Regions from separate parts of the Massilia luteola genome, predicted to be linked through region 3. Evidence: riboswitches for the same ligand, from Rfam matches in the RefSeq annotation. Region 3 holds a riboswitch; each other region holds the start of a gene.

Region 1 (3,208 bases), on a different contig from region 3:
GTTTGCGGCCCAGTTTGCAAGCCAGTTCCAGTCCGCCCGCCCCGCCGCCCACGATCACGATATCGCCCTGCAAGCCTGCCTCCGTCGGTCACGCCCGCTGCCGGGCTCACGCGGACAGTCTACTACGGGGCGGCGCAACGCCCCGTCACGGATCAGTCGTGGCCGTGGCCGTGGCCGTGACCATGGCCGTTGCCGTTGCCGTTGCCGTGGCCATGTCCTTCATCGTGGCCGCGGCCGTGCTCCCGGTCCTCGTGGCGGCCGTGGCCGCCGCCGTCGCGGTATTCCACGCGCTCGACGACGCGCACGTCGCGCGGTCCGCCGCGGTGTCCTTCGCGATACCCGCCGAAATGCTCACGGTAGCGCGGCACATAGGTGTTCGTGTACCACTCGTCGCGCACGAACAGGACCGGGCGGCCGCACGCGCCGTAACGGCCGCAGTAACGCGCCCAGTGCCTGCGGTGGCCCGGCGGCACGCGCAGGTAGATCGGTTCGGCCACGTATTGCGGCGCCGGCGTGATGATCACCGGTTGCGGCGCATACAGGACGGGGCGCGGCGCGAAGTCGCCGATGTCGACCCGGCCATAGAAGCCGGGCTGGCCGACGCTGATGGACACATTCGTCTGGGCCAGGGCCGGGAGAGCGGCGGCGCACAGCGCCACGCCGAAGATCAGGGATTTCATAGGATGACCTCTTTGTAATGTTTGGGTCGAGTTTATCAAACGAAATGTTACGTACAATTCGTTGCAACACATGCTTACATTGTCGCCGGGCGGGATTACAACAGACCGGGCCGCAATATTTCTCTTGGAGCAAGTGCGCGGCTACAATCGCCGGCTCCAATCCACTGAAAGGTCATCGATGTTCGCGAAACAAACCGTGCTGGCGGCCGCCCTGCTGGCGGCGGGCGCCGCCAACGCGCAGGTCGGCGCAACGGCCGACCTCGGCACCACCGGCGTGGGCTTCCACGTCGTCGTGCCGATGGAAACCTATCTGAACGGCCGCTTCGGCGTCAACTATTTCCGCCACAACTTGACCAAGACGTCGAACCTCGTCGAGTACGACCTCAAGGGCAAGCTGCAGACGTTCGACCTCCTGTTCGACTGGTACCTGACCGAAGGCAGCAGCTTCCACCTGACCGGCGGCGTCCTCTACAACGGCAACAAGTTCGACGCCAAGGCCAGGCCGAACGGCGCCGGCGCCTTCACGCTGAACGGCCATACCTACTCGACGGCCGACGTCGGCCTCCTGACCGGCAGCATCGATTACCGCAAGGCCGCGCCCTACGTCGGCATCGGCTGGGGCAATGCGCTGGCCCCGTCCTCGCGCTGGACCAGCAACGTCGACCTCGGCGTGTTTTACCAGGGTAATCCGAACGTGCATCTGGCCAGCACGAGCTGCCCGACGTCGCTGACGGACTGCGTGGCGCTCATCAACGACATCGCCGCCGAGCAACTGCACCTGCGCGACGACGTGGACTCGTTCAAGGTCTATCCGGTCGTGCGCGCGAGCATCGGCTACCGCTTCTGAGCGTCCTCCAGCGGCGCGCCGTCTCCCGTGCGGGTCGGCTAGGATGAGGCCAAAGGAGAGAGCGCCATGAAACCCCATCGTGCCTGCCATCGCCTGCTGCTCCTGGCCTGCCTCACGCTGGTGGCCTGCCAGGACCGGCGCGAACCGGTGAAGCCCACCGTCGCGCTGGCCCCGGCCACGGCCGTCATCCCGGCCTGAGCCGCGCGCCGCGCAGCCTGCCGCCGTCCGGCCGCATTCGCGCGCCGGCGCCGCCGCGCATCCATCGCCTCGCTTGCTCGTCCACTTTGCCGCCGCGCCGCGGACCGGTTAGAATTCTCCCTGCCATAAGGCAACGCTAGGGGTCCTGCAGCCGCAACCGCGGCCCGCGGGTGAGAAACACCCTCCGAACCTGATCTGGGTAATGCCAGCGAAGGGAAGCATGCGGATACCGGTCCCCGCGCCGGCGCCCGCCCTCCCTTGCCGGCGCCGCCCGTCACCACGACGCCAACGAGGAGCGGCATGCAACTTCCTGTTTCCAGAACCCACCCACGCCGTAGCGCGGCGGTGCGCCGATGAACGTGCTCGTCCTCGGCGCCGGCATCGTCGGGACCGCGACCGCCTGGTACCTGCGCGAGGCCGGCCACGACGTCACCGTGATCGAACGCCAGGGCGGCCCCGCGCAGGAGACGAGTTTCGCGAACGGCTGCCAGATCTCCGTGTCGCACGCCGAGCCCTGGGCCACACCCGCCGGCCTGCTCAAGGTCGTGCAGTCGCTGGGCCGGGAAGACGCGCCGCTGCTGTTCCGCCTGCATGCCGACCCGCTGCAATGGCGCTGGTGCCTGCAATTCGTGCGCGAGTGCGCACCCGGCCGCGTCGCCGCCAACCTGCGCCGTATCGTCGCCATGGCCGAGTACAGCCGCCGCAGCCTGCAGGCGCTGCGCGCGCGGACGGGCATCGACTACGACAGCCTCACGCGCGGCATCCTCCATTTCTACACGGACGACAAGGAATTCGAGCGCGCCCGCCGCGCGGCCGCCGCGATGCGCGACCTGGGCTGCCCGCGCATGACCGTGGACGCCGACGAGGTCGTGCGGATCGAACCGGCGCTGGCGCCCGTGCGCCGCCAGCTCGTGGGCGGCGACTTCACGGCCAGCGACGAATCCGGCGACGTGTACCGGTTCACGTCGCAACTGGCCGCGCGCGGCGCGGACGCCGGCATCCGCTTCCTGTACAACGCGACGGCGACGCGCCTGCTGGCCGGCGGCGAGCGCATCGACGGCGTGGAAATCATCGACGCCGAAGGCCGCCACCGGCAGCTGCACGCGGACGCCGTCGTCGTCGCGCTGGGCAGTTTTTCCGCGCACCTGCTCGCGCCGCTGGGGATCCGGCTGATGATCTATCCGGGCAAGGGGTATTCGGCCACGTATCCGGTGATCGATGCCGACGCCGCGCCGACCGTGTCGCTGACGGACGACGGCCACAAGCTCGTGTTCTCGCGCCTGGGCGCGCGCCTGCGCGTGGCCGGCACGTGCGAGTTGAACGGTTACACGCGCGACCTGAACCCCGTGCGCTGCGCGGCGATCACGCGGCGCGTCCGCGCGCTGTTCCCCGGCGCCTGCGACTACGACGCCGCCACGTACTGGGCGGGCCTGCGGCCGTTGACGCCATCGAACGTCCCGCTCATCGGCCGCACGCGCTTCGC
Region 2 (3,208 bases), on a different contig from region 3:
GTTCGGTCTGACTCAATTATTGAGCAGCTTTTCGATGTTCGGCGCAGCAATCGTGCTAGTCTTGCGTCTGGCACTTGCCTGACAAAAGATCAACAAAGAGAGACATGAAGACAATAAGAAATACGGGGGGAATGAGTTATCGATGGCATCGATCTTGATCTGCTGAACGATCAATTACCGTTTAGCAAAAAACTGACGAGATAAATCCACCGATACCGTACCCGGAGCGCACCATGATTTTCGCTCACCTGACCAAACACTGGATGGCCCGCCGGCGCCAGTACAGCCTGTCGTCGTGGGTCCTGTGCATCGCGCGCAGCCTGCGCGTGCTGGCCTATTACCGCGACCACCGCACCCTGTGCCGGCTCGGCGTCTACCGCAAGCACGTGGCGGGCCTGGCCAACGACGACCCGTTCCACCACCTCAGCCACCGCGACTACCTGATCAAGGGCCTGAGCCCGCGCCAGCGCGTGCAGGCCGTGCTGAGCCACTACCGCTTCGAGGAATCGACGTTCAACGAGGGCTATCTGGAAGCCGTCTACGGCCAGCGCTGCCTGCCCCTGTGGCAGCACGAGGCCGAAGGCAGCAGCTTCATGATCCAGCTCGAAATGGCGTCGCGCAGCAATGCGGAAGGCGACCTCACCGTCGCGCTGATCGCGGACGGCAAATGCCTGCACCGCCTGTCCTTCAGCTGGCTCGACGGCGGGATGGCGGGCGTCGACATGCCGGTCGTCGCCTTCATCGCACGCAACCAGGGCCGCTGGGTCGATTCCGGCGCCGCGTTCGAGGCGTTCGAGCGCATCTTCCCGAACAATTCGCCCAGCTTCTTCTGCTTCGCGGCCATGCAGGGCATCGCACTGGCGCTCGGCATGGACAAGGTCGTCGCCATCCGCAGCGAAGCGCATATCGCCTACGATCCCGACCCGGAAAAGCACTTCGCCAACGCCTACGACGGCTTCTGGAAAATCCTCGGCGGCGAAGAGATGCCCGGCCGCGACGGCTACCTGATCCCGCTGCCGTTCTACGTCAAGCCGCTGTCCGAGATGCCGTCCAAGCACCGCAAGCGCGCGGCCTTGCGGCGCGAGCACTGGCGCCTCATCGGCGAAGCCTCACGTGCCATCGTGCAGCGCCACCTGCTGCACGCGCGGGCGCACGTGGCGCATCCGGCGGCGATTCCCGAGCCGGCCTGAACGGCGCCATTGACAGACGCACCATATTAGGGCGCGGTGTGCTACACTCGCGCCTTCGCTAGGGGTCCTGGGAGTTCGCTTCCCGGGTGAGAGATACCCTTCGTACCTGATCTGGATAATGCCAGCGAAGGAAAGCGCAACGCAGTTCCCATCCTTGTTTGCCCTTCCCCCCGTTGGCTCCGGCTTTTAAGAAAAAGCAGCGCGCCCATCGTCGGCGCGCGAAAACGAGCAAACCATGAACCGTCATTTGAAGTACACCATCCTGGCCGGCGCCGTCGCGCAAGCCTTCATCGCGAACGCGCAGGCGCAGGACACCACCCACCCGGTCGCCGAAGTCGTCGTCACGGGCAACCGCTTCATCACCGTCGACCGCGCCAGCGTCGGCGGCTTCGGCGAGGCGTCGCTGTTCGACACCCCGGCCTCCATCACCGCCATCGGCCGCACGCAGATGCAGGACCTGTCGATCCGCTCCACGACCGACGCGATGCGCTTCGACGCGTCCGTGGCCGACGCCTACAACGCCGTCGGCTATGCCGAGCAATTCTCGATCCGCGGCTTCGCGCTGGACAACAACTACAGCTACCGCAAGGACGGCTTCGCGATCCCGGGCGACACCCAGATCCCGCTGGAGAACAAGGAACGCATCGAAGTGCTGAAAGGCCTCGCGGGCCTGACGGCCGGCATCGCCACGCCTGGCGGCATCGTCAACTACGTGACCAAGCGTCCGACTGCCGCGCCGCTGCGCTCCGCCACGGTGGAAGTCTCCGAGCGCGGCACGCTGTACGGCACCGTGGATCTCGGCGGCCGCTTCGAGGACCGCCGCTTCGGCTACCGCATCAACGCGGCCGCCGCCGACCTGCACCCGTACGTGCGCGGCGCCAACGGCGACCGCCAGTTCGTGTCGGCCGCCTTCGACTGGCAGATCACGCCGGATGCGCTGCTGCAGCTGGACATGGATTACCAGCGCAAGGCCCAGATCACGGCGCCCGGCTTCCAGCTGATCCGCAACGAGGTGCTGCCGACCGGCGTATCGCCCAACATGCTGCTGAACGACCAGCCGTGGACGCGCCCCGTCACGACCAAGGACAGCAATCTCGGACTGCGCTTCGAATACAAGCTCGCCCCCGGCTGGCTCGCGACCGTGGCCGCCAACAAGCACTGGTTCAAGCGCAACGACTTCACCGCGTTCCCTTACGGCTGCAGCAACGAGGGCGCGGGCTTCTATCCGGGCTACTGCTCGAACGGCGACTACGACGTCTACGACTACCAGAGCACGGGCGAGCGCAAGTCGCCGTGGGGCGTGCAGGCGCAGGTGCAAGGTAAATTCGCGACCGGCACGATCCGCCACGCGCTGACCGTCGGCACCTCGTATTCCGAGCGCCACGACAGCTTCGGCGACTACGTGTACGACTACGTCGGCTACAGCAATCTGTGGCACCCGCTCGTGTCGCCGCACGTCGCCGCTGATCGCGTGACGGGCTCCGTGTCCGAGCGCCGCAGCGACGAGGAACGCGCCCTGTTCGCGCAGGACATCGTGAGCCTGACCAACCAGCTGACCGTGCACGCGGGCCTGCGCCACGTGGACGTGAAACGCAGCGACGCGCACAGCGACGATTCATTCCTGCTGCCGAACGTCGCCCTCGTGTTCAGCCCAGCGCGCGAGTGGAACGTGTACGCCGCCGTCAGCCACGGCCTGCAGCACGGCGGCGTCGCCCCGATGCAGACGGCGAACGAGAACCAGGTGCTGGCGCCGCAGCGTTCGCACCAGGTCGAGATCGGCGCCAAGGCCGCGCTGGACAATGGCGTCAACCTGTCGGCCGCGCTGTTCCAGATCCGCCAGGGCCTGGAATACACGGATGCGAACAACACGTTCGTCCGCAACGGCAAAGAGACGCACCGCGGCCTCGAACTGACGGCGCAGGGCAAGGCCACGCCCGCGCTGGACTGGAGCCTGTCGCTGATGGCGCTGAACACGCGCCAGGAAGGCACGGGCCAGGCGGGCATCGACGGCAAGCGCG
Region 3 (3,208 bases):
CATGCCAGCGCGATCGAATTCGTCCGCAGCGGGCCGTCGACCCGGACCGTCATCCGGCCGCCGCCGGCCTCGTACCACCACTCGCCCGGCGTCGTCACGCCGCTCAGGTACAGGCAGCGGTGGGCCGCCAGTTCGGACGGATGCGCGGGCGTGCCGTGGCGCGCGAGGTAGGCCGGCGCCGCGCACGTGATCATGCGGCTGGCGCCGAGGCGGCGCGCGACGAGCGCCGAATCGGGCAGGCGGCCGATGCGCAGCGCCAGGTCGAAGCCTTCGTCGATGAGGTCCGAAAAGCGGTCCGTCAGCTCGACGTCCAGCACGATGTCGGGATAGCGCGCGAGGAATGCCGCGAGCGCGGGCGCCAGGTGCTGCTCGCCGAACGTCACGGGTGCCGTCAGGCGCAGCAGGCCGCGCGGCACGGCCTGCAACTGCATCGCCTCGCGGTTGGCCTCCTCGATGTCGGCGAGGATCTGCACGCAGCGCCGGAAGTAATTGTCGCCGGCCTCCGTCAGCGTCAGGCGGCGCGTGGTGAGGGTCAGCAGGCGCACGCCCAGGCTCTGCTCCAGGCCGCGCAGATGCTTGCTCACCATCGCGTGCGACAGCCCGAAGTGGCGCGCCGCGGCCGCCAGGCTGCCGCCCTCGACGCTCTTCACGAACACCGCCATGCTCGTCACCCGGTCCATGCGATCTCCCACCCAAAGTGGTAAATGATGCCACGAAATCCGGGATTATCGAACGAACCGATGGAAGTTACAGTCTTCGTCTTACCCCATCACCCAGGAACGGCAATGAAGATCAAGACCAACGGCATCGAACTCGATGTCCACCTCACCGGCAGCGGCGCGACCACCCTGCTCTATCTGCACTACTGGGGCGGTTCGGCGCGCACGTGGCAACCCGTGATCGGCGCCCTGCCCGACGGTTACCGGCATGTGGCCGTCGACCTGCGCGGCTGGGGCGATTCCAGCCAGCCCGACGCGGGCTACGCGCTGGCCGACATGGCGGCCGACGTGCGCGGCGTGGTCGAGGCGCTGGCGCTCGACCGCTATCTCCTCGTCGGCCACTCGATGGGCGGCAAGCTCGCGCAATATCTCGCGGCGGACCGCCCGGCCGGGTTGCGCGGCCTCGTCCTCGTGGCGCCGTCGCCACCCCTGCCGCTGCCGCTCGACGCGCAGCAGCGCGACGCCATCGCCCACGCCTACGACGACGCGGCCGCCGTCGGCGCCACGCTCGACCACGTGCTGAGCGCGGGCCCGCTGCCGCCCGCGCTGCGCAGCCAGGTCGTCGAGGACAGCCTGCGCGGCGCGCACGCCGCGAAACGGGCCTGGCCGCATGGCGCGATGGCGCACGACATCACGGAACGGGCGCGCAGGATCGCCGTGCCGGTGACGGTCGTCTCCGGCGAACTGGATCGCGTCGACCCGCCGGCGGCGCTGCTCACGCACCTGCTCCCGTTCATCCCGCACGCGGTGCTGGAGACGGTGCCGGGACGCGGCCACCTGCTGCCGCTGGAGGCGCCGGACGCGGTCGCGCAGGCGATCCGGCGTTTGCCATTCTGAAAAAACACGCGTACACTCCGTCCCGTCGCTCCGGCCATCCGGGGCGACATCAATGCTAGGGGTCCTGCGCCGTCACGCGGCGTGGGTGAGAAATACCCTCTGAACCTGATCTGGATAATGCCAGCGAAGGGAAGCTACAGAGTTCCGCGTGCACGTTCGTCTGCCCGCATCTTTGCACCTCCTCCAGCTGGATCGCCGATCTCCCGGGGCACTTCTAAACCTGCTGCGCGTTGCATTTTTTGCCCTGCGATGCTCGCTGTATTCGCGTACAGCTGCGCGTCCCGGCCAAAACTGCTGCCGCTCGCGACGGTTTCGAAATGCCCCTTAGTGACCAACAAGGAGTGCACTTGAACGCCGATCCGAAATTCCTCTCCGCCAGCGCCACCGTCGATGCCGCCGCCGTCGCGCCGCTGCCCAATTCCCGCAAGGTCTACGTGACGGGCAGCCGCCCGGACATCCGCGTGCCGATGCGCGAGATCCGCCAGTCCGACACCCCGGCGTCGTTCGGCCATGAGCCGAATCCGCCCGTGTGGGTCTACGACACGTCGGGTCCGTACACCGATCCCGACGCCGTCATCGACATCCGCTCCGGCCTGGCGCCGCTGCGTGCGGACTGGATCCGCGAGCGCGGCGACACCGAGGAACTGGCGGGTCCGACGTCCCACTACGGCGTCGAACGCCTGAACGATCCGAAACTGGCCGAGCTGCGCTTCCACCTGCAGCGCAAGCCGCGCCGCGCGGTCGCCGGGCGCAACGTCACGCAGATGCATTACGCGCGCCAGGGCATCATCACGCCCGAGATGGAATATGTCGCCATCCGCGAAAACCTGCGCCGCCAGGAATACCTCGCCGCGATGGAGGCCGCCGGTCCCACGGGCAAGCGCATGGCGCAGGTGCTGGGCCGCCAGCATCCGGGCCAGTCGTTCGGCGCATCGGTCCCGCGCGAGATCACGCCCGAATTCGTGCGCGACGAGATCGCGCGCGGCCGCGCCATCCTGCCGAACAACATCAACCACCCGGAATCGGAACCGATGATCATCGGCCGCAACTTCCTCGTGAAGATCAATGCGAACATCGGCAACTCGGCCGTGACGTCGTCGATCGGCGAGGAAGTCGAGAAGATGACCTGGGCCACGCGCTGGGGCGGCGACACCGTGATGGATCTCTCCACCGGCAAGCATATCCACGAGACCCGCGAATGGATCATCCGGAACAGCCCCGTCCCCATCGGCACGGTGCCGCTGTACCAGGCGCTGGAAAAGGTGCACGGCAAGGCCGAGGACCTGACCTGGGAGATCTACCGCGACACGCTGATCGAGCAGGCGGAGCAAGGCGTCGACTACTTCACCATCCACGCCGGCGTGCGTCTCGCCTACGTGCCGATGACCGCGAGCAGGCTCACCGGCATCGTCTCGCGCGGCGGCTCGATCATGGCCAAGTGGTGCCTCGCCCACCACAAGGAATCGTTCCTGTACACGCATTTCGAAGAGATCTGCGCGATCATGAAGGCCTACGACGTCGCGTTCAGCCTGGGCGACGGCCTGCGTCCCGGCTCGATCTACGACGCCAACGACGAAGCCCAGCTGTCCGAACTGAAGACCCTCGGCGAACTGACGCAGGTCGCGTGGAAGCACGACGTGCAGGTGATGATC

The links. A riboswitch is a leader RNA that binds a small molecule or an ion and turns the genes downstream of it on or off. The one in region 3 is predicted to bind thiamine pyrophosphate.
Region 1: another riboswitch for thiamine pyrophosphate. It lies ahead of U9J41_RS21050 (D-amino acid dehydrogenase); the one in region 3 lies ahead of thiC (phosphomethylpyrimidine synthase ThiC).
Region 2: another riboswitch for thiamine pyrophosphate. It lies ahead of U9J41_RS01020 (TonB-dependent siderophore receptor); the one in region 3 lies ahead of thiC (phosphomethylpyrimidine synthase ThiC).

The regions. Positions count from the first base shown of each region.
Region 1 covers NZ_JAXOFN010000023.1:25,526-28,733, forward strand. Annotated here, with positions in the region: gene U9J41_RS21030 (NAD(P)/FAD-dependent oxidoreductase) at 1-73, opposite strand, end outside; gene U9J41_RS21035 (hypothetical protein) at 153-680, opposite strand; gene U9J41_RS21040 (hypothetical protein) at 859-1,527, shown strand; gene U9J41_RS21045 (hypothetical protein) at 1,594-1,725, shown strand; TPP riboswitch at 1,854-1,959, shown strand; gene U9J41_RS21050 (D-amino acid dehydrogenase) at 2,079-3,208, shown strand, end outside.
Region 2 covers NZ_JAXOFN010000001.1:215,039-218,246, reverse strand. Annotated here, with positions in the region: gene U9J41_RS01025 (DUF535 family protein) at 234-1,190, shown strand; TPP riboswitch at 1,241-1,340, shown strand; gene U9J41_RS01020 (TonB-dependent siderophore receptor) at 1,426-3,208, shown strand, end outside.
Region 3 covers NZ_JAXOFN010000005.1:167,074-170,281, forward strand. Annotated here, with positions in the region: gene U9J41_RS08615 (LysR family transcriptional regulator) at 1-680, opposite strand, end outside; gene U9J41_RS08620 (alpha/beta fold hydrolase) at 786-1,556, shown strand; TPP riboswitch at 1,604-1,705, shown strand; gene thiC (phosphomethylpyrimidine synthase ThiC) at 1,904-3,208, shown strand, end outside.